DNA from 2 places in the [Ruminococcus] lactaris ATCC 29176 genome. Region 1 is predicted to be linked to the other one. Evidence: predicted binding sites of a transcription regulator. Region 1 holds the regulator's gene; the other holds the start of a gene.
The links. Region 1 encodes NrdR, which represses ribonucleotide reductase genes. Its sites were predicted from a motif close to CACAANATNTTGTG; they were not measured.

Region 1 (11,748 bases):
ATTGAAGGTGCGACAGCCGTTGCGAGGAACCGGCAGATCGGTGGACATAAGGCATAAAGGGAGGAGAATCGAAGATGAAAGACGCTGGAACTGGAAGTGACTATGAGGAACTTCTCTATTTGCCGCACCACGTGTCAGATGTGCATCCGAGAATGGCAACGATTGACAGGGCAGCCCAGTTTGCACCGTTTGCGGCACTGACAGGTTATGAGGAGGCCGTAGATGAATGTATAAAAAGAATGGAAGAGGAAGTGGAGAACGAATATGGTAAAGATTGATTTGATAACGGGATTCCTTGGATCAGGTAAGACTACATTTATAAAAAAATATGCCACGTATCTGATGAGAAAAGGCTTGAATATAGGTATTTTGGAAAATGACCATGGTGCAGTCAATGTAGATATGATGTTATTGCAGGAACTAAGAGGAGATCAGTGCGAACTGGAGATGATTTCAGGAGGCTGCGATGCAGAGACGCACAGACGAAGATTCCGGACCAAGCTTATTTCAATGGGAATGTGTGGGTATGACAGGGTTCTGGTCGAACCGTCAGGAATTTATGATATTGATGAATTTTTTGATGTGCTCCGGGACGAACCATTGGATCACTGGTATGAGATTGGCAATGTGATTGCAGTAGTAAATGCAGGTCTGGAAGAGACATTATCAGATCAGGCAGAATTTCTTCTTGCATCGGAAGTTGCAGATGCCGGAAGTATTATTCTGAGCAGAAGTCAGGAAGTGCCTGTGACGAAGCAGGATGCGACCATAGAGCATCTGAACCGGTCTCTGGTGAAGCTCGGCTGCAGACGGCAGATAAAAGGGGATGAGGTGTTAAGATCTCCATGGAATGAATGGACAGAAAGGGAATTTGAACAGGTCTTGAATGGCGGCTACTGTACAGAGAGTTACAGAAAGCCGGAATACAGGGAAGATCAGGGCTTTCAGTCTTTGTATTATATGAATCTTCAGATAAAGAAAGAAGAATTGAAAGAAAAGATGAAAGAGGCATTGAAAGATCCGGCCTGTGGAAAGCTTTTCCGAATTAAAGGATTTATGCAGGATGAGAATGAAAAGTGGATCGAGCTAAATGCGACGCAGTATGAAATTCAGATGAACCCGGTCGGGGAGGGACAGAATGTACTGATTGTGATCGGTGAAGGATTGGAGGAGGATGCACTTGCAAAATACTTTGGAACTCCTGCCAGATAGTGATCCGGTCGCATTTGAAAGACTGTTGGAATTGACAGATCAGGGGCAGTTTGAATTGATTTATCCTGATGATCTGAAGCAGGGGAAAATTCGTCTGATCTATATGATGAATGATGCAGCGGAAAGTTTTCTTGCATTTGAACAGGCAAGGATGAAGGGAAAGTATAAAAAGGATTTTGAAGGTGAAATCGAAGCAGAACTGCATTTGATGAAAGATCAGCAGGAATACGGGTTAATCATCAGGCAGGCAGAAAATGTATTTACTCTTTTCTTCAGAAATCTGACAGTAGAAACCCGGCTTTATAACTATGGAGAAATTGGGCATTTCTGGATCGGTGGTTATGAGTATCTGAGGCAGATTGAGTATAAAGCATCAATCATCAGAGATAAAAGAGAATATCTCGGAAATGATTTCTGTAATGAGACGGAACTGAAACTTGCAGAGCTTGCAGATTTTCCACCTTTGAATTATTGCTGTTATCCGTCAGTTTCAGAGCAGTATATTTTTTACCGGGATGATCCGTGGAGTCCGTCTGAAGAGGCAATGGATGTCATGGAAGAACTGCTGGGAAAAGTAGATGACCGGAGAATGCTCAGAATATTGAGACTTTACCGGAGACACCCATATAAGGTATTGGCACGCTATATGGCAAGGATGTTCCACAGGAGTTCGCATGATAAGATTGTTGATCTTTTGCAGGAAATGATCGTAGAAGCTGCAAAGACGTATCCGCAGAGAAGATTGCAGACAGATGAAAAAGTGCGGTATGAGAAGCTGCTAAAAAAAGCGGAAATGAGAAAAAATGAACTGGAGTCGCGGGGGATCAGGGCAACGATCTTCTGCGAAGAACCATTTGAAGCGGTCAGGGATTCGGTTGATCTTAAAGTATATCTTATGATCTGGAAAAGAGGAACTTTTAATAGAAAAGTAAGAATTGAAGAGATCATTTAATTGTTATCTGAAGACGGATGGAGTATAATAAGCAGTGGTCAGATCGTGACTTAAGATAAAGATTGGATTTTTATTAAAGAGAGGATACACGTATGATAACAGTAAAAGAATACAGAGGACATATTCGTAACTGGGAAGAACTTTGTGAAAGATTGGGAATTGATCTGTCTCTTTCAAGAGAAGAGCGGGAAAAAGAAATTCTGATCAAAGCGTATCAGACATGGGGCTATGAGATGGCAGACCATATGTATGGAATGTTTGCATTTGCTCTTTGGGATGATGAAGAGAAGAAGCTGTTCTGTCTGAGAGATCAGTTTGGCACAAAGCCATTCTATTATTATGAGACAGAGGATGGACAGCTTCTGTACGGTACAATGATCCGTGATATTATGAAGCAGCCTGGTTTTGTGAAAGAATTGAATGAGGAAATGCTGCAGTTATATCTGAGTCTTACATATGTAGCCGGTGAGAATACGTTTTTCAGAGGTCTGAAGAAGCTGATGCCGGGACGTTATCTGATCTGGCAGAATGGCAGACTTACAATTAAAAGATACTGGAAGCCTGAATTTCATCCGGATGAGAGTAAATCTCTTGAAGACTGGGCAGATGAGATTCATTCCACGATCCAGGAGATCATGCCGGAAGTGAAGACTGCGGATGAGAAAGTAGAGTCTTTCCTTTCAGGTGGTGTAGATTCTTCCTATGTACTTGCAATGTCTGATGCAGAGCAGGCTGACGGATGTGGATATGAAGAGGAGAGATTTGATGAATCTGTTCTTGCGGAAAAGACTGCAAGGATTCTTGGAAGAAAGTTCTCAAGGAGTCTGATCACACCGGAGCAGTTCTTTGATATAGTACCATATGTGATGTATAATATGGAGCAGCCGTTAGGTGATGCATCTGCGATTGTATTTACGCTTGGATGTAATGCAACGGCAGAGCATACAAAAATCTGCTATTCCGGAGAGGGTGCGGATGAATTTTTTGGTGGATATAATATGTACCGTAATGCAGAACGTTATGGGGAGAATCTGAAGACGTTCTATGTTGGAAATACGAACATCATGAAAGAAGATGAGAAAAAGAAGATTCTGAAAAAGTATGACCCGGATGTACTCCCGATCGAAGTGGCAAGAGAAATTTACGAAGAGACAGAAGGACTCGATCCGCTGTCAAAGATGTCAGATGTAGATATTCAGATCTGGCTGGAGGGAGATATTTATCTGAACGTTGATAAGATGAGTAAGGCAGCAGGACTGGAGATCCGTATGCCACTGACAGACAGAAGGATTTTTGACATTGCGTCCCGTATGCCTTCAAGATATAAAGTGAATGAAGAGCAGAATAAGGTGGCGTTCCGTACAGCCGCAGCGAAGGTATTGCCGGAAGAGATTGCTTTCCGCAAGAAACTTGGATTTATTGTTCCGATTCGTATTTGGATGGCTGACGACAGATATAATCAGGATGTAAGACGGTTGTTCAACAGTGAGATTGCAGAGAAATTTTTTGATGTGGAGGCAATCAATGAAATTTTTGCAGACTATGTTGGTGGAAATTCTGATAACTGGAGAAAGGTATGGACGATCTATACATTCCTTGTATGGTATGAGGAGTATTTTATAAAGAGATAAGCTGGCAGCAAAGTGTAGAACGTTGCAGAGATAAAAAGGAAACCGCAGAAGTAAAATGAGACTTCTGCGGTTTCGTTAGTTCATTATAGTTGCCGGGGATATGTCTGAAAAATCTACTGATTTTTTAGACATATCCCCGGCAGTTTTTTCTCAAATATCTTCTTCAGATCATGGAAGAAGAAAGGCATACATAACAACAAAGTGGCACATACTTCCGCCCATTACGAAGAGATGAAAGATCTCATGGCTGCCGAAATTTTTATGACGGCTGTTGAATATAGGAAGTTTCAATGCATAGATCACTCCACCTACAGTATAAATAATTCCTCCGGTAAGAAGCCATGCAAAAGCGGCAGAGGACATATTATTGAGGATCTGAGAAAAAGCCAGAACACAGGTCCATCCCATACCAATGTAGAGGACAGAGGAGATCCATTTCGGACAAAACACCCAGAATGCCTTGATCAATATGCCGGCAATCGCAAATGCCCATACAATACAAAGAAGCGTGATGCCACGAGTCCCTTTTACTACAAGGAGGCATACCGGTGTATAGCTTCCTGCGATCAGAACGGAGATCATCATATGATCGATTTTTTTCAAGATAGTATTTACTTTTGGCGAGATATCAAAAGTATGATACGTTGTACTTGCAGCATATAATAAAATCAGACTGATCGCATAGACTGTAAGAGATCCAATGTAGATCCGGCTTGGTTCATGTGCAGCCTTGATAAGGAGCGGTACTGCCGCAAAGATTGCCATGAGCATGCCGATAAAATGAGTGATCGCACTTCCGGGATCTTTAATATGATGTCTTTTTTCCATAATAACACACCTCCGATATATTGATAAAACAACAAGTAGTTTTCAATACTACATTTAACGTATGCATATATAATAGCATGTATTCATGAAAAATCAAGAGGAGATTAAAAGGAATATGAAAAAAGTCAGATACAAATGTTGTACCTGACTTTTGAATATCTACGGGAATCCACAGGAAAACTATCGAATGACAGTGCCTGTCTTGCCTTTTAATGCATCCGTTACTTTATCGAAAGAAGTAATGTAAGCACTGCGTCCTTCGCATTCTTCTACGAAATCAACAGAAGCACGGAATTTAGGAAGCATATTGTAAATTCCGAAATGTCCTTCCTCCATATATGTCTTAGCCTGTTCTGTTGTGATCTCTCCCAGCGGTTCTTCATCTTTCTGTCCGAGATTAATGCAGACTTTTTCGACATTTGTAAGGATGATGAGCATTTCAGCGTCAATTCCCTCTGCAAGCTTTCCGGCTGCAAGATCTTTTTCGATGACGGCACTTGCACCTCGGAGATGGTTGTCCTGCTCCAGCACCGGGATTCCACCGCCTCCGGCAGCAATTACAACCTGATTAGCATCAAGAAGTGCCTTGACGGCATCCAGCTCGACGATTTTTACAGGATTTGGTGCGGATACGACACGACGGAACCCTTTGCCTGGCTCTTCAATCACATAATTTCCTTTTTTACGCTCTTCATTTGCTTCCTGTGCATTCATATAACGTCCGAGAACTTTGGTCGGTGTATAGAAAGCTTCATCATATGGATCGACAATTACCTGAGTGAGAACAGTACTGACAGTTCTGTAGATTCCACGATTAAGAAGTTCCTCACGGATTCCATTCTGAAGGTCATAACCGATATATCCCTGGCTCATGGCTGAGCAGACAGACATAGGAGCCGGTGTATAGTCTTTATGAGCTTTTGCAAATTCATTCATGGCTGTGTGGATCATGCCAAGCTGAGGTGCATTGCTGTGCGTGATCGCAACCTGATAGCCTTCCTCAATAAGGTCTGCGATACATTTGGCAGTATGCTTTACTGCGGTCTTCTGTTCTGGAAGTGTAGTACCAAGTGCACGGTGTCCCAGTGCAACAACAACTCTTTTTTTCATAATAATTTTCCTTTCGTTTCAAATTTTCAAGTCAATAACTAATTAAATTTTACTATTTTTTTTATATGAAATCAATATTTCTCACCAAATATATGGAAGACTTATTTTAAAAACAAAGCCAAGAAAGATAAGGCTGAGGAGAATACAGAGTACAATGCGGATGTTCTTCTTTAAATGGGAAAAAGCTTCTGTCCATTTAGGGGCAAGATAGTAAAGGAAAGCACATCCAAGCAGTGCAAAGACTGCGGAACCTCCGATGTATGTATGTTCGTTCAGTGTGAAAAGATAGTCACTGTAGGCAGTTACTTTCAGGCTGTATCCGAGTTCAAGAATCCAGCTTGCGAGATATTCGATCAATGTGTAGACTGCAAAATTCAGAAAAAACACAAGCTCTGGTTTGGGAATGAGTTTCTTCATAAACAGTAAAAGTAATATGCCGAAAATCCCATACATAGGAGCCCATGGAAAGAAAACTGCTCCATCAAAAGAAAATTCTCCTGTCTTTAAAAGATGTATCAGGTTCTCTACGATCCATCCAAAAATAGAAAAAGCATGAAAAAGAAAAATGCAGGACCAGAGATCGTATTTACGAACCGGGTTGACCGGTGATCTTACAGCAGAAAATGGCGGCTGTACAGAAAAAAGGAAAACCGGATACTGGTCAGGTGCAAAATAAGAGGTCTGTGTATAAGGACCTTCCGAGTCATCATAAAGTGCCTTACTGATCAGAAGCTCATCTTCGGAAGGAATATGTTCCAGATAGGAATCATCCAGGTATTCATAGCCGGGAGAACGTGAAAGCACATAATTTCTGCGGAGTGTCAGATATAATTCAGCTTTGCAGGTTGCCATATAAGGGTTCACATATAAGAAATCGACAAGTCCCAGACTGAGCAGGGAGAGCATCTTCCATCCCAGAAAAGACAGATCCAGCAGTAAAAGCTTTTTCTTATTATGATTGCTGAGCTGGCGGGAAAGGAAGAAAGCATTTTTTTTACTGATCCTGGGATTTTCTGCCAGGATATATGGAATCATCCAATACTCATAATGCTTGTAGATTCCACCGATGACTGTAAAATTCCACAGAAACTGGTAGAGACTGCGGAAGAACATGGTAAAAGCAGGCCTGCGGATATAATGTAGCTTATAAAGAAAAAAGATTTTGGAAATCCGGGTATCTTTATAATTTTTCGATTCTAAAAAGAAACGTTTCTCGCCGATGATCAGAATATTATTTACAAAAATGCGATAGAGAAAAGCCAGGATCGCACTGATTCCAAGGATGAAGACGATAAAGTCGAAATGTTCATCCAAGAAAGTATTGAAGATCTTCAGGACTGCAAAAAAAGTAGAGGTACTGTCTGCATACAGATCCACAAGAAGATTGGTATAAGTAGCAGAAGGATTTTGATATAGATTCTCAATGTCAGTATTATGAAAAAGCCTTGTGGCAGTCTCTTCCAGGATCTGCGATGTAGTTTCGGTCTCAAAAGTCTGATGCAGATTGGAAATCGTGTCAATATGAGATAACGGATGCACTCCCAGAAAAGCGGTTGCCAGGGGATAGGAAGCTGTGAGAAGAGCGATAAGAAAGCAGACGGATACCATACGCCAGTAATTTTGTCGGATCGATCTGCGAGCATTCTTTTTTAATTCTTTTCTTTTCCACATAGTACTTTTCTCCCGTCTCTCTGATGGTATCATCATTATAGTTGAGCATGGTAAACTTTTCAATGTCTATTTATGCATCTGCTCATGTTCTTTCTTTACTTCGTTGAAGCAGGTGAGAGCATTCCATTCACAATTTGTTGGTGTGAGGATCGCTTTATAAGGAAATGGACCAGCACCGCAGCGTCTGAGGGCAGCAAGTGCCTGATCAAGTCGGTTATTCTGAAAAAAGCAGAAAAGGAACAGTGGGGCAGAAAGTTCTTCTCCGTCATAAACCTCAGTGGTGGGGGAAAAATTTTTCATTCCGGCGAGAAATCCGAGCGGTTGCAGATAGTCTTTCTGTGAGATGCAACGCAGCCGGATATGCAACGGAAGCAAGGCACGCTGGATCTTCAAAAGCTCGGGCCTGGAAGGTGCATGGAACAGCAGTAAAGTTTCATTCATAACAAACTCTCCTTTAGGATCATGATGAATCTATTGTAAGATGTTGGGATCAAAAGCCCCCAACAATGATGCCAACGGATTGTTTCGTGCTACGCACTCCCACAATCCTACCCGCTATTCGCATATCATGGCGATTACGCCCCACTTTTATGCTCATATCGGGGCGGGTCTCAAGGTCATTCTACCACCAGTGTGCAAGCACATGTGGTTTCAGACCTTTTGACCCTGACATCATTGTAATATATGTACCGAAAAAAAGAAATACAGAAATGTCACGATCTGTCCGATGCCGGAATAAAATAGTTGTAAGATTCCGGTACGGGGAGAGAACGATGAGATTTTGTGAAATGCGGGAAAAAGAAGTAGTTAATATCTGTACAGGAAAGCAGTTGGGCTGTGTTGTGGACCTGGAGCTTGATACCTGTTCCGGGAAGATTGAATCGATTGTTGTACCGGGACCGGGAAAATTTTGCGGATTTTTCGGAACGGACTGTGAATATGTGATTCCGTACAGTTGTGTAAAAAAAATCGGACCGGATGCAGTATTAGTGGAAATAAAAGAAGAAAAGTTTTTGCAAAAATACTAGACATTGTGTATAATGAGGACGGAAACAAATTCGTTTCACAGACGGATTGAAAATAAATGCCGCAGGGAGTGTGTGGTGGATTGTATATGCGGAAAGGCGGAACAGACGAATGAGATGTCCATATTGTGGAAACCCTGATACAAGAGTGATCGATTCCAGACCGGCAGAGGATAAGAGTTCGATTCGCAGAAGGCGTTCCTGTGACGAGTGCGGGAAACGTTTTACAACTTATGAAAAAGTAGAGACGATTCCTCTGATCGTGATCAAGAAGGACAACAACCGGGAGCAGTATCAACGGTCAAAGATTGAGAATGGTGTGCTGAGTGCGTGTTATAAGCGTCCTGTTCCTGCAGATCAGATCCAGAAGACGATCGAGGCGATCGAGCTGGAGATCTTTAACCGGGAAGAAAAAGAGATCCCGAGCAGTGAGATTGGAGAGATTGTTATGGATAAGTTAAAAGATCTTGATCCGGTGGCATATGTGAGGTTCGCATCAGTATACAGAGAGTTTAAAGATGCAAATACATTTATGGATGAGCTGAAAAAGTTTTTAAAATAGGAAGAACAAACCGGTTATACCTGAAGCGGAAGTATGACCGGTTTTCTTTTTGAAAGAGGAGATGAAAAAATGCGGACGTACAGGCTGGTGATCGCTTATGATGGGACAGCATACCAGGGATGGCAGAGACAGGCCAATACAGAGATGACCATTCAGGGGATTTTGGAATCCTGTATTTCAAAGGCAGCCGGATATGCGGTGGAAGTAAATGGATCAGGAAGGACGGATGCAGGCGTGCATGCCCGCGGACAGACAGCCAGTGTGGTGCTTCACGGGAAAGCGGAGGACGGATTTTTCACAGAGAAGGTAAATAAGCTGCTGCCTCCGGATATCCGGATCAGAGAAGCCGGACTTGAAAAAAATGGGTTTCATGCGAGAAAGAGTGCTGTAGGAAAAAGGTATGTGTATCAGATTGATACTGATGAAAAGCCGGATGTATTTGACCGGCGTTACACGTATCATTTCCCGAAGAAACTTGATATTGCAGCGATGCAGCAGGCAGCGGAACTTTTGACCGGCACGCATGAGTTTGCAGCTTATACGGATAAAAAAGATGAAACGTCCACAAAGCGGACAATTTATGCTATAATGGTTGGCGGACAAGGTGGCAGGATCAACATCCAATATGAGGGAACGGGATTTCTTTATCATATGGTAAGGATTCTGACAGGAACTTTGCTCGAAGTTGGAATGGGGACACGCAGGATCGAAAGCGTGACGATAGCTTTAGAGGCAAAGGATAGAACAAAGGTTGGATTTCTGGCTCCGGCAAGAGGATTATTCCTTGACGAAGTCTATTATAAGGAGAAGTCCTGGAAGGAGGAATAGATTGAAGCTAATATCGTGGAATGTAAATGGTATCCGGGCATGCGTTCAGAAAGGATTCCTGGATTTCTTTCATGAGGCAGATGCGGATATTTTCTGTATTCAGGAGACGAAGATGCAGGAAGGACAGTTGAATCTGGAACTGGAAAGGTATCATCAGTACTGGAATTATGCTGTGAAGAAAGGCTATTCCGGAACAGCAGTATTTACCAAAAAAGAACCATTATCGGTATCCTATGGACTGGGGATTGAAGAGCATGACCAGGAGGGACGCGTGATCACCTGTGAGTTTGAGGATTTCTATTTTGTGACAGTTTATACACCAAATTCCCAAAGTGAGCTTGCAAGACTGGATTACAGGATGAAATGGGAAGATGATTTCCGTGCATATCTTAAGAAGCTGGAGAAAAAGAAGCCGGTGATCGTAACCGGTGATCTGAATGTTGCACATAAAGAGATCGACCTTAAAAATCCGAAGACAAACCGGAAAAATGCAGGATTTACAGATGAAGAGCGTGGAAAGTTCACAGAGCTTCTTGATGCAGGTTTCATTGATACTTTCCGGTATTTTTATCCCGATCAGGAGGGGATTTATTCATGGTGGTCGTACCGGTTCAGTGCAAGAGCGAAGAATGCAGGCTGGCGGATTGACTATTTCTGCGTGTCAGAATGCCTGAAGGACAGATTGGCAGATGCAAAGATTCTGACAGAAGTAATGGGATCAGATCATTGTCCGATCGAGCTGGATCTGAAATAAATACGGTTACTGTCCGGAGGGAATGGATCTGAATTGACAGAGAGGAAAGAAAAGAGATAAGATAGAAAAAGGCAGTAAGATAGGAGGTCTTTAAAATGACAAAAATAGATATTATTTCCGGTTTTCTTGGAGCCGGTAAGACGACATTGATCAAAAAGCTTCTTTCAGAAGGTTTTAAGGGAGAGCAGGTTGTATTGATCGAGAATGAGTTCGGAGAGATTGGAATCGACGGTGGATTCCTGAAAGAGGCGGGAATCGAGATCCGTGAGATGAACTCAGGTTGTATTTGCTGTTCACTGGTAGGAGATTTTGGAAAGTCTCTTCATGAGGTAGTAGACACGTATCACCCTGACCGTATTCTGATCGAGCCTTCCGGTGTCGGAAAACTGTCGGATGTTATCAAGGCAGTGCAGGATGTGCAGGATGAGATTGATGCGGAGCTGAACAGCTTTACCACCGTGGTAGATGTGACAAAGTGCAAGATCTACCGCAAAAATTTTGGCGAATTTTTCAGTAATCAGATCGAGTATGCAGGAGCAGTGATCTTAAGCCGTACAGATAAGGCAAAGCCGGAGAAGATTCAGGAAAGTGTTGCTCTGCTGAGAGAGTTAAATGAAAAAGCTCCGATCATCACAACACCGATCGAGCAGCTCCCGGGTGAAAAGATTTTGGAGGCAATGGAATCCAGCAAGTCTCTGGAAGAAGAACTGCTTGCAGAAGTTGCTCACGAAGCCCATGAACATCATCACGACCATGACCACGAGGAGCATGAGCATCATCATGACCATGACCACGGGGAGCATGAGCATCATCACGACCATGACCACGAGGAGCATGAGCATCATCACGACCATGACCATGAGGAGCATGAGCATCATCACGACCATGATCATGAAGAGCATGAACATCATCACGACCATGATCATGAATGTGGCTGCGGCTGTGGACACCACCATCACGATCATGAGGGACACCATCATGCCGATGATGTATTTACAAGTTGGGGAAAAGAGACAATCCGTACTTATACAAAAGAAGAGATCGGAAATATCCTCAAGACCCTGGAGGAAGATGGATCTTATGGCAATATCCTTCGTGCAAAAGGTATGGTTGCAGGTGCTGATGGAGAATGGATCTATTTCGACATGGTTCCGGGTGAGCATGAAGTAAGAACC
Region 2 (11,748 bases), 490 kb from region 1:
GCCGGAACTGTCGAAGATGATCCTGATGTCGCTCATGTTCGTGGGAGCATGTGCAAGTTCTACCGGGGGCGGGATCAAGGTGAGTCGTCTGATTATCCTGTGGAAGTCTGTCCGTCAGGAAGTACGAAAAATCCTGCATCCGAATGCGGTGACAGTGATCCGGGTCAATGGAAGGAAGATCGGTCAGGATACGCTGAGAAATGTAAATATTTATCTGGCGTGTTATGTGTTGATCCTGGTTGTATCAACGCTGCTTGTATCCATTGATAATTTTGATTTTGCAACTTCATTCAGCGGAGTTCTGACAACGCTGAGTAATGTAGGACCGGGAATTTCACAGGTAGGACCGGTTATGAATTTCCATAAATTTTCAGTTTTATCAAAGCTGGTCTTCTGTTTTGATATGCTGGCAGGAAGACTGGAGATATTCCCATATCTGTTACTGTTCTCACCAGATTTGTGGAGAAGAAGATTTTAATGAATTTGAATGCGGGAAATTTTGTCGGTGACAGCTTATCCCGCATTGATTTTATAAGGAAAGGGAAAAAGAAACTATGAAAAAAGTAAAAGGAAAGATCCTTGGTGTGATCGGCGTGCTGGCAGTGTTTGGAATTTATTATTACGCGGCACTTCCAGCTTTTAATATCCATTCAATGGAATTCTGGATCTTACTGATTGTCCTACTGGTACTGGCAGCAGGAATTTATGGAAAAATTGCAAAAGTAAAGCCGGATAAGATCAGAAAATCTAAAGGGATGAGAATATTCTTAAGTCTGATCCTGATCGTGATCGGCATATGGGCTGTGGGAGCATTGCTGTCTTCACCGATTGTGAATGCCGGAAAATATCAGAAGCTGATGGCTGTGGAGAACGGAGAATTTTCAAAAGATATTGAGGAATTGTCTTTTGACCAGATTCCTCTTCTGGATAAGGATTCAGCAGAGATCCTTGGAAACCGGAAAATGGGAAGTATGGTGGATATGGTATCTCAGTTTGAAGTGGATGAACTGTATTCACAGATTAACTATCAGGATCGTCCGGTGAGAGTGTCACCTCTGAAATATGCAGATCTGATCAAGTGGTTTACCAACCGGAAAGAAGGAATCCCGGCATATATCAAGATTGACATGGCAACACAGAATACCGAGCTGGTAAAACTGAAAGAAGGAATGAAGTATACAACCAGCGATCATTTCAACCGGAATATTTACCGGCATCTGAGATTCGCTTATCCGACCTATATTTTTAATGAACTGAGCTTTGAAGTGGATGAAGAAGGAGTTCCGTACTGGATCTGTCCGGTGAGAAAATACAACATCGGATTATTTGGCGGAGCTACGGTGGAACGTGTTATATTATGTAATGCCATTACCGGGGAAATGGAAGATTATAAAATTGAGGATGTACCGCAGTGGATCGACCGTGCATATTCTGCAGATCTTCTGATTTCGCTGTATGATTATTATGGTACTTTGAGGCATGGATTCCTGAACAGTGTACTGGGGCAGAAGGACTGTCTTGAGACAACAGATGGATATAATTATCTTGCAGTTGATGATGATGTGTGGGTTTATACGGGAGTAACTTCCATTACCGGGGATCAGTCAAATGTCGGTTTCGTCCTGATGAATCAGCGGACAATGGAGACGAAATTTTATGAGATCGAAGGTGCAACAGAGACTTCAGCGATGTCATCTGCAGAGGGACAGGTACAGAATTTGAAATACAGTGCGACATTTCCACTGTTGCTGAACCTTTCGGGAGAACCGACCTACTTCATTGCATTGAAGGATGATGCAGGACTGGTAAAGAAATATGCCATGGTCAATGTGCAGAAATATCAGATTGTAGCGATCGGGGATACAGTCAGCGAGTGTGAAGAATCCTATACAAATCTGATGTATAAAAATGGAATCAAAACGGAAGCAAAGGATACCCGTACCGTAGAATCCATCAAAGGAAAGATCACTAAGATCGCACAGGGAGTTGTAGATGGAAATTCTCATTATTATCTGATGCTGGAAGGATCGAATGAGATTTTTGATGTATCGGTTGTGGATTTTATTGACATTATCCGCTACAATGTAGGCGATGAAGTGACGGTTGAATATAAGGAAGGGGAAAAGGCAAATACGGTTCTTTCTCTGACCGGGGATCCAAAATAGTCAGCGAGAACAGAATTTAACAGAAGACGGCGAATAAAAAAAGTCCATCGGAGTATCTTATAAAAGAGAGATTCCGATGGACTTTTCAGTTGCCATATACAACAAAAAGATCCGACAGGACTTTTTAGTTGAATCAGGATATCAGAGAACGGTACATTCCAGAGAATCAATATCCGGGATTTCGTTCTTATCCGCACTGACGCTGAGATAGAAATCAATATTATTCTCAGAAGAAATCTTAATCAGCTTCTGGATGAAAGACGGAAGACTTTCCAAAGTAATATTGGCCTGCTTTAAAATGCTGTCAATGAATACTGCCTGAATATCATGATTGCCTGCAGCCATACCATAGAGAAAACCGACGAATTCTTCAAGGGTAAGGATATCAGGATAATCTGCCATACGGATGACACGAATATTAAAGTCTACTGAATAAGTATCTTTATGACTTCTTTTGATGAATACGACATTACCGCTGGATGTCTTTACCTTTTCATTTGCAAGGTCGATCATTTGCTGGGTTTTTCCGCTGCCTCTCGGGCCTGTTATTAAATTTACCATGGCGACTCTCTCCTTTATGTAAGTAAGTATTTTTGAGACTGTATGATCGCTCAAATATTTATAAGCCTATTATACACTAAAGATATGTGAGTAACAACTAAAAAAGAGATAAAAATTTAAAAAAAATTATGCGGAATGACTATAAACAAATGAGAAAAGTTCTCAAAATATATATTGAAAATCATTCTCAAGTATGATATCATAACATTGATTGAAAATCATTCTCAAAACCAAGGAGGAATCATGCCAACCGAAGTAATATCCTACTATCTGAAAAATGAAGACCGGCTTGTAAGGCTTGGATTTCAGGTCGCATTGCAGTGTGCCCCGGTGCTGAAGGGAATAAAAATTTCCTGCCTTATTTCTATGGATGCAAGACTCCGTCCGGGATTACCGGAGATACTGATGGGGACAGATGTAAAATATCACTGCCTGTCCTGTTCGCAAGGAAAATGCCTTGTCCTTTTTTATCGACCTGACGAACTGGAACAGTATTTAAAGAAAGCAGATGTCAGTCAGCTTGCACAGGAATATGGATATAAGAAAGAGCCGGCAGAAAAAATGCTGGAGCGGCTTTCACAGAGAGTGAAAGATTTTTCAGAAAAAGGAATGGGATTCCCTCATGAGATTGGGATGTTTCTCGGATATCCGGTAGCAGATATCCGAGGCTTCATTGAAAATGAGGGCAGAAAATATCTGATGATCGGATATTGGAAGGTATACAGTAACCTGTCGCAGGCAAGAATGATCTTCAAGGAATACGACCGTGCAAAAGAATGTGCGGTCCAGGAATATCTGACAGGGAAAAGTATCCGGGAGATTTCGATGAAAAAGAAAGATGGAGGAAGATAAGATGAGTATATCAGTTGTATATTGGAGCGGAACAGGAAATACCCAGGCTATGGCTGAAGCAGTGGCTGAGGGAATCAAAGCAGCAGGTCAGGAGGCAGAACTTCTGGAAGTTGGAAATGCTGATGCAGCAACGGTTGCAGCAGGAAATGCATTCGCACTGGGCTGCCCGTCCATGGGTTCAGAGCAGTTGGAAGAAGCTGAGATGGAGCCGTTTATTGAGGAGATCGAGTCACTGGTATCAGGAAAGACAATCCTCTTGTTCGGTTCTTATGGCTGGGGCGATGGAGAATGGATGCGTGACTGGGCAGAACGCATGAAAAATGCCGGAGCAGTATTACTGCGTGAGGAAGGCATTATCACAAATGATGCACCGGAAGATGACATGCTGGAGGAACTGAAAGCGGCAGGTCAGGAGCTTGCACAGAAAGCGTAAAACAAAGCAGAAAGTCAAAATTCTCCCTGCTGCATAGTATAATTATGGGTAGGATTGTGGGAGTGCGTAGCACGGAGCAATCCGTAGGCATCAAAGTCGGGGGGGCTTTTGCCCCCGACATCTAATTATTAGAAAAGGTCTGTTAATGAAGGGAGAATGAGAAGATGAATCGAATGATTTTAGCGGGAATTTTAATACCATTTGCCGGGACGACATTAGGCTCGGCGATGGTATTTTTTATGCGGAAAGAGATGAATGAAAAAGTGCAGAAACTGTTGCTTGGATTTGCATCAGGAGTTATGATCGCGGCATCAGTATGGTCGCTTCTGATTCCGGCGATCGAGATGGCAGAGCAGGAGAAGACGATTGCGTGGATTCCGGCATCAGTGGGGTTCCTTCTGGGGATGGGATTTTTGCTGCTCCTGGATACCATCACACCGCATCTACATTTTACAGAAGATGAGCCGGAAGGAATCCCATCTCATCTAAAAAAAACGACCATGCTTGTCCTTGCCGTCACGTTGCATAATATTCCCGAGGGAATGGCGGTCGGAGTGACTTTTGCAGGAGTTCTGACGGAAAATACAACGATGTCGATGACGGGAGCATTTGCCCTGGCGATCGGTATTGCAATTCAGAATTTTCCGGAAGGGGCAATCATTTCCATGCCACTGCAAAGTCAGGAAATCTCAAAAACCAGAGCATTTGTATACGGGACACTTTCCGGGATCGTGGAACCGGTCGGAGCATTTTTGACGATTTTGCTGACGGGGCTGGTTGTACCGCTTCTTCCCTATCTGCTGTCATTTGCAGCAGGGGCGATGATCTATGTTGTGGTAGAAGAACTGATTCCAGAAGCACAGTCGGGGGAACACTCCAATATCAGTACGATCGGGGTGGCAGCCGGATTTGTCCTGATGATGATCCTGGATGTGGCACTGGGATAAAAATACAGTGAAATGAAACTGATGAGTGACGATTAGAAAGAATTATAAGAAAAATGTCCAAAGATATTCTGAAAATATTGCAATAGTCAGAATATCGTGCTAAACTGTACTTTGTTGTGCTAAAGCACAAAAGAGAAATACTCAGGAGAGTCTCTTTAAAAAGAGCGCCGAAGGTGTAAGCAGTGCTGCTACTTTGAAAAAAGAAGTTCCCGGCAGGGGCGGGAGGGCAGGAACTGCGAGTCTCTCAGGCAAAAGGATGGAGGAATAAAGGAATGTTTGCACAAATCAACGAACTCATCAAAGTAATTGATGATGCCGTGTGGGGTCTGCCATTGATCTGCCTCATCATGGTAACAGGTATCTTATTAACAGTCAGGCTTGGCGGAGTTCAGGTCCGGCATCTCGGAAAAGCTTTCAAATTTATGTTTCAGGATGAAGAAGACGGACATGGAGAAGTGACCAGTTTTGGAGCACTTTGTACTGCATTGTCTGCGACCATCGGAACGGGAAATATCGCAGGTGTTGCGACTGCGATCGCAGCAGGTGGCCCGGGAGCATTATTCTGGATGGTTGTTGCCGCATTTTTCGGAATGGCGACAAAGTATTCAGAAGGTCTTCTTGCAATCAAATACCGCACGATCGATCAAGACGGTCATGTTCTGGGTGGACCTTTCTATTATATTGAAAATGGAATGGGAAAGAAATGGAAATGGCTTGCCAAGATCTTTGCATTTTTCGGAGCAGGTGTAGGTCTGTTCGGAATCGGAACATTTACCCAGGTGAACAGTATTGCATCAGCGGTAAAGAATTTCTTTGATCCGGATATGGCACATACGGTAACTGTATTGGGAAATGATTATTCCATCGCAACTGTGATCGCAGGAATCCTGCTGACAGTTTTTGTAGGACTGGTTGTTATTGGTGGTATTAAGAGAATTTCAAAAGTTTCGGAAGTTGTAGTACCGTTTATGGCGGTTTTATATGTGGTACTCTGTCTGATTATTGTATTTACAAATATCAAGGCAGTGCCGGGAGCATTTGCTGAAATTATCAGCAGTGCATTTAACGGAAGTGCGTTGGCAGGCGGAGTTATGGGAAGTATGATCGTAGCCATGCAGAAAGGTGTGGCAAGAGGAATCTTTTCCAATGAATCCGGTCTTGGTAGTGCCCCGATCGCAGCCGCAGCAGCAAGAACAAAAGATCCGGTTCGTCAGGGACTCGTTTCAATGACGGGAACATTTATTGATACGATTGTAATCTGTACGATGACAGGACTTTCTATCGTAATCGCAGGATCATGGCTTGATCCAAAGCTGGAAGGTGTTGCAATTACAATGGATGCATTCCAGAAGGGACTGCCGTTCCCGGGATTCATTGCTACTTTTTCACTGATGTTATGTCTGGTATTCTTTGCATTTACAACGATCCTCGGATGGGATTATTATGGAGAGCGGTGTGTGGAATATCTGTTCAACCGCAATAAAGCAGTGGTAAAAGGATACCGCTGGCTGTATATTCTGGCAGTATTTATCGGACCATATATGACAGTTGCTGCAGTATGGAATATCGCAGATATCTTTAATGCATTGATGGCATTTCCGAACCTGATCGCATTGCTTGCATTAAGTGGTGTGGTTGTAAAGGAAACGAAAGAATTTCATGCAAAGCATAAAGGATCTTATTAATGATCAGAGTCTTAAATAGACATACAGTCTGAATTATCAGACAGTTTAAAAAATAATGAGATATACCCCCTGAGCAATTTTAAGAAGAATGCAGTCTGACCCGTTGAAAAGACGGGGACAGGCTGCTTTTTTTGTAAAATATGAAAAAATGGTTGACTTTTAAGAAGACTGATAATTATCATGGGAAACAGAGGATATTCCGAAAATACACTATCGTGTGTTTTTCCCATTGCATTATACTATATTTTGTATTAGAATAGATTTCAGACAATATCTTGAAAGTGAGGAGACTGGTGGGATGAAGATTATCAAAAGGAACGGGTCAGAGGAAGTATTCGATATAAATAAGATCATTAAGGCTGTAAAAAAGGCAGATATAAATTCGGAAGAGAGAAGCTTAAGTGATGGTCAGATCGAGGATATTGCCGAGTATGTTGAATTTAAATGCAATAAGCTGAACCGTGCAGTATCGGTAGAAGAGATCCAGGATATGGTAGAGAACCAGATCATGGCGACAGGAGCTTTTGAACTGGCAAAGAGCTATGTCAGATACCGTTATAAGAGATCTCTTGTCCGTAAAGCCAATACGACGGATAACAGGATCCTTTCTTTGATCGAGTATAATAATGAGGATGTAAAGCAGGAAAATTCCAATAAGAACCCTGCAGTGAACAGTGTGCAGAGGGATTATATGGCAGGTGAGGTGAGCCGTGACCTGACAACCAGGATGCTGTTGCCGGAGGATATCGTGGAAGCCGACAGACAGGGAATCATCCATTTCCATGATTCAGACTACTATGCACAGCATATGCATAACTGTGATCTGGTCAATCTGGAAGATATGCTTCAGAACGGAACTGTGATCAGCGGAACGATGATCGAGAAGCCGCACAGTTTCTCTACAGCATGTAATATCGCGACGCAGATCATTGCACAGGTTGCAAGTAATCAGTATGGTGGACAGAGCATTTCCCTGGCACATCTTGCTCCGTTTGTCCAGGTATCGAGGAATAAGATCCGGACAGAAGTGCTGGAAGAGATGAAGCTGGTCGGAACAGAGTACCCGGATGATATTCTGAATGAGATCGTGGAGAGACGTCTGAAAAAAGAGATCACGAAGGGAGTTCAGACGATTGAGTATCAGGTCATCACTCTGATGACGACGAACGGACAGGCTCCGTTCCTGACAGTCTTTATGTATCTGAATGAGGCAAAGAGTGAGTCAGAAAAGCGGGATCTTGCGATGATCATAGAAGAGACTCTGCGTCAGCGTTATCAGGGGGTTAAGAATGAGGCAGGAGTGTGGGTAACTCCGGCATTCCCGAAGCTGATCTATGTACTTGAAGATGATAATATCGAAGAAGGAAGTGAATATTTCTATCTGACAGAGCTGGCTGCAAAGTGTACTGCAAAGCGTCTTGTACCGGATTATATTTCTGAGAAGAAGATGAAAGAATTAAAAGAAGGCAATTGTTTCCCGGTTATGGGATGCCGGAGCTGCTTAAGTCCGTGGAAGGATGAGAATGGAAACTATCAGTTCTACGGCAGGTTTAATCAGGGCGTTGTAACGATCAACCTGGTGGATGTAGCACTTTCTTCCGGAGGCGATATGAATAAATTCTGGAAGATCTTTGATGAGCGGCTGGAGCTGTGCTATCGTGCGTTGATGTGCAGACATAACCGTCTGAAGGGAACGCTTTCCGATGCAGCCCCGATCCTGTGGCAGTTTGGAGCTTTGGCCCGTCTGAAAAAAGGTGAGCCGATCGACAAGCTTTTGTATGGTGGATATTCAACAATTTCGCTTGGATATGCAGGGCTTTATGAGTGCGTGAAGTATATGACAGGAAAGTCTCATACAGATCCTGAGGCAACTCCTTTTGCACTGGATGTCATGAAGCATATGAATGAAGCTTGTAATAAATGGAAAGAGGAGACGAACATTGCATTCAGTATTTACGGATCTCCGATTGAAAGTACGACCTACAAGTTTGCAAAATGTCTTCAGAAGAGATTTGGAGTGATTCCGGGAATTACGGACAAGAGTTATATTACGAACAGTTATCATGTATTTGTCGGAGAAGAGATCGACGCTTTTGCAAAACTGAAGTTTGAATCCCAGTTCCAGGCTCTTTCAACAGGCGGAGCAATCAGTTATGTGGAAGTACCGGATATGAAAGATAATATTCCGGCTGTGCTTCAGGTAATCCGGTTTATTTATGAGAATATCATGTATGCAGAATTGAATACGAAGAGTGATTATTGTCAGGAGTGTGGATTTGATGGAGAGATCCAGGTTGTGACAGACGAGGAAGGAAAGCTCGTGTGGGAATGTCCTCATTGTGGCAACCGGAACCAGGATACGCTGAATGTTGCAAGACGTACCTGCGGATATATCGGAACTCAGTTCTGGAATCAGGGAAGAACCCAGGAAATCAAGGAGCGAGTTCTTCATCTGTAGAAGCAGGATAAAAGTATTGAGGTTGAACAAGGGAGATGTCCGGGTCTGTGCAGACAGATCCGGACATTTTCTCGTATAAAAGGCAGGAAAGAACATGAGGTATGGAGAAATAAAGAAGTGCGATATAGCCAATGGAGAAGGTGTCAGGGTTTCTCTTTTTGTTTCAGGCTGTACGCATCATTGTAAAGGCTGCTTCAATGAGGCAACGTGGGATTTTGATTATGGGAAAGAATTTACTCAGGAGACAGAGGAGGAGATCCTGAAGGCACTTGAACCGGAGTATGTGAACGGACTGTCAGTGCTGGGAGGAGAGCCATTTGAACCGCAGAATCAGAGAGTGCTTGTTCCGTTTCTGAAAAAGGTGAAAGAACGTTACCCCGGGAAGACAATCTGGTGCTATACGGGATATCTTTTTGACCGGGAACTCTGCAAAAAAAGCAGGGCAAGGTGCGAAGTGACGGATGAGATGCTGGCACTGCTGGATGTTCTTGTAGACGGACGTTTTGTGGAAGAAAAAAAGAATATCATGCTGTTGTTCCGTGGCTCATCCAACCAACGTCTGATTGATGTAAAAAAAAGTCTGGAACAGGGAAGTGTTGCAGAGTGGAACCCAACGATAAAAAGAGGAATTGACTGAAAAATAGAAGAAAAGTAAAAAAATAAAAGAAGGATAAAAGAAAGGCAGAAAGATGATATTAAAGAGAGCAAATGCATGGATTGAAAAATGGATCGCTTTTGTGACGCCAACTTGTCTTCTTCTGGGCGTTCTTTTCCCGGAGATTGCCGGCAGGGGTGTTGCCTATGTGCCGGTTGTCTTTGCATTTATGACATTTACGGGAGCGTTGAAATCTTCTTTTAAGGATATCGGGGCAGTCCTGAGAAAGCCGCTGCCGCTTCTGCTGATCCTGGCAGTTCTGCATGTGGTCATGCCGTGTGCCGCATGGAGCGTAGGAGAGATGTTCTTTGCAGGAAATCGGGAGCTGATCACAGGAATGGTTCTTGAATTTTCTGTACCGGCTGCCGTGGTTGGAATGATGTGGGTGTCAATCTATAAAGGGGACAGTTCCATTACGCTCTCTCTGTTGGTAATTGATACGGTCCTTGCACCATTGATCATTCCGCTGACGTTAAAGATTCTTGTAGGTGCCAGGGTAAAGATGAATCCGGAAGAAATGATGAAAGATCTGGTCTTTATGATCGCACTGCCGGCACTTCTGGCAATGTGCTTAAACCAGTTCAGTTGTGGAAAAGTGAAAGAAAAATGGCCGGGAAAGCTGGCATTCTGGTCAAAGCTGTGCCTGATATACTGTGTGATCTGTAATTCATCGAAAGTAGCACCTTATGTAAGACATATGAACCTGCAGAGAGTATTTGTGGCAGTCTGTATCATGATCCTTGCAGCGGCAGGATATGCCATCGGATGGGGAATCTCTGTTCTGTTAAAGCAGGATGAGAAAACCCGGATTTCTATGATCTATGGATCAGGAATGAGAAATATCAGTGCGGGGGCGGTGATCGCAGCAGCTTATTTTCCCGGAGAAGTAATGTTTCCGGTAATGATCGGTACATTATTTCAGCAGGTACTGGCGGCGTGTTATGGAAGTCTGATCAAGAGGCTCAGGAATAGAGAGAAAGGTTGCAAAAAATAAGACTTGACTTATTTTAACATACTACATATAATAAATCATGTTGAGGTGAAAGCCTCCAATTTTGGCTAACTTTGATACCTATGGATTGTTCGGTGCTACGCACTCCCATAATCCATCCCACTATTCGCATATCTCAGGATTACAATTCCATTTTATGCTCAGATTGGGACGGGTTCAAAGGTCTTTTATCCACTTATGAGCAGGCTCATATGGATTCATACCTTTTCACCCTAGTATCAGTATATTGCAAAAGCGAAGAAGAGGACTAGTAGGAAGATCCGTCTGATTTCAGAGAGCTGCCGGGTGGTGAGAGGCAGTATCATGGATTCTGAACTGACCTTGGAGTTCTTCTGCTGAACCGGGATGATCCAGGACAGGCAGAAGCGGGAGTTCCCGTTACAGAATCTGATGAGTGCATCTGCCGGATGGCGGATGAATAAGAGTGGTACCACGGAACTAAAGCCTTTTCGTCTCTTGATTTTGTGAGAAGAAAAGGCTTTCTTTATACCAAAGTATGCAGGAGAAACTGCCGGTGGCAGGTTGTCTGTATGTAATAATGAAAGAGAGGAAGAAGTACATGGGTACAAAGATTGTATACAACCATAAATCGATTGAAAAAAAATGGCGTGAAAAGTGGGAAGAGAAGCCGGTAAATCCAAGAGTGGATGAGAATGGCAATAAAAAGCAGAAATATTACTGCCTGGATATGTTTCCGTATCCGTCAGGAAATGGTCTGCATGTAGGACATTGGAGAGGGTATGTTATTTCTGATGTGTGGAGTCGTTATAAATTGCAGCAGGGTTACTACATCGTTCATCCGATGGGATGGGATGCATTCGGACTTCCTGCAGAGAACTATGCAATCAAAATGGGAGTTCACCCGGCTAAGTCTACAGCGGCCAATGTTGCCAATATCAAGAGACAGATCAATGATATTGCAGCACTGTATGACTGGGATATGGAAGTAAATACAACAGATCCTGAATTTTATAAATGGA

Region 2: nrdD (anaerobic ribonucleoside-triphosphate reductase) is a predicted target of NrdR. The motif match lies at 6,881-6,894, and genes of this name have one in related genera.

The regions. Positions count from the first base shown of each region.
Region 1 covers NZ_CP102292.1:338,021-349,768, forward strand. The annotation lists gene NQ541_RS01590 (Y-family DNA polymerase) at 1-57, shown strand, start outside; gene NQ541_RS01595 (hypothetical protein) at 75-278, shown strand; gene NQ541_RS01600 (GTP-binding protein) at 265-1,212, shown strand; gene NQ541_RS01605 (DUF3878 family protein) at 1,175-2,164, shown strand; gene asnB (asparagine synthase (glutamine-hydrolyzing)) at 2,257-3,795, shown strand; gene trhA (PAQR family membrane homeostasis protein TrhA) at 3,964-4,623, opposite strand; gene arcC (carbamate kinase) at 4,804-5,733, opposite strand; gene NQ541_RS01625 (DUF975 family protein) at 5,815-7,404, opposite strand; gene NQ541_RS01630 (DUF3783 domain-containing protein) at 7,471-7,845, opposite strand; gene NQ541_RS13080 (hypothetical protein) at 7,886-8,068, shown strand; gene NQ541_RS01640 (YlmC/YmxH family sporulation protein) at 8,178-8,432, shown strand; gene nrdR (transcriptional regulator NrdR) at 8,542-8,991, shown strand; gene truA (tRNA pseudouridine(38-40) synthase TruA) at 9,061-9,819, shown strand; gene NQ541_RS01655 (exodeoxyribonuclease III) at 9,821-10,573, shown strand; gene NQ541_RS01660 (CobW family GTP-binding protein) at 10,669-11,748, shown strand, end outside.
Region 2 covers NZ_CP102292.1:827,255-839,002, forward strand. The annotation lists gene NQ541_RS03835 (TrkH family potassium uptake protein) at 1-478, shown strand, start outside; gene NQ541_RS03840 (hypothetical protein) at 555-2,165, shown strand; gene NQ541_RS03845 (P-loop NTPase family protein) at 2,307-2,726, opposite strand; gene NQ541_RS03850 (DUF3793 family protein) at 2,970-3,578, shown strand; gene NQ541_RS03855 (flavodoxin) at 3,580-4,011, shown strand; gene NQ541_RS03860 (ZIP family metal transporter) at 4,176-4,958, shown strand; glycine riboswitch at 5,091-5,228, shown strand; gene NQ541_RS03865 (alanine/glycine:cation symporter family protein) at 5,231-6,643, shown strand; gene nrdD (anaerobic ribonucleoside-triphosphate reductase) at 6,942-9,101, shown strand; gene nrdG (anaerobic ribonucleoside-triphosphate reductase activating protein) at 9,196-9,738, shown strand; gene NQ541_RS03880 (bile acid:sodium symporter family protein) at 9,791-10,750, shown strand; T-box leader at 10,997-11,228, shown strand; gene leuS (leucine--tRNA ligase) at 11,328-11,748, shown strand, end outside.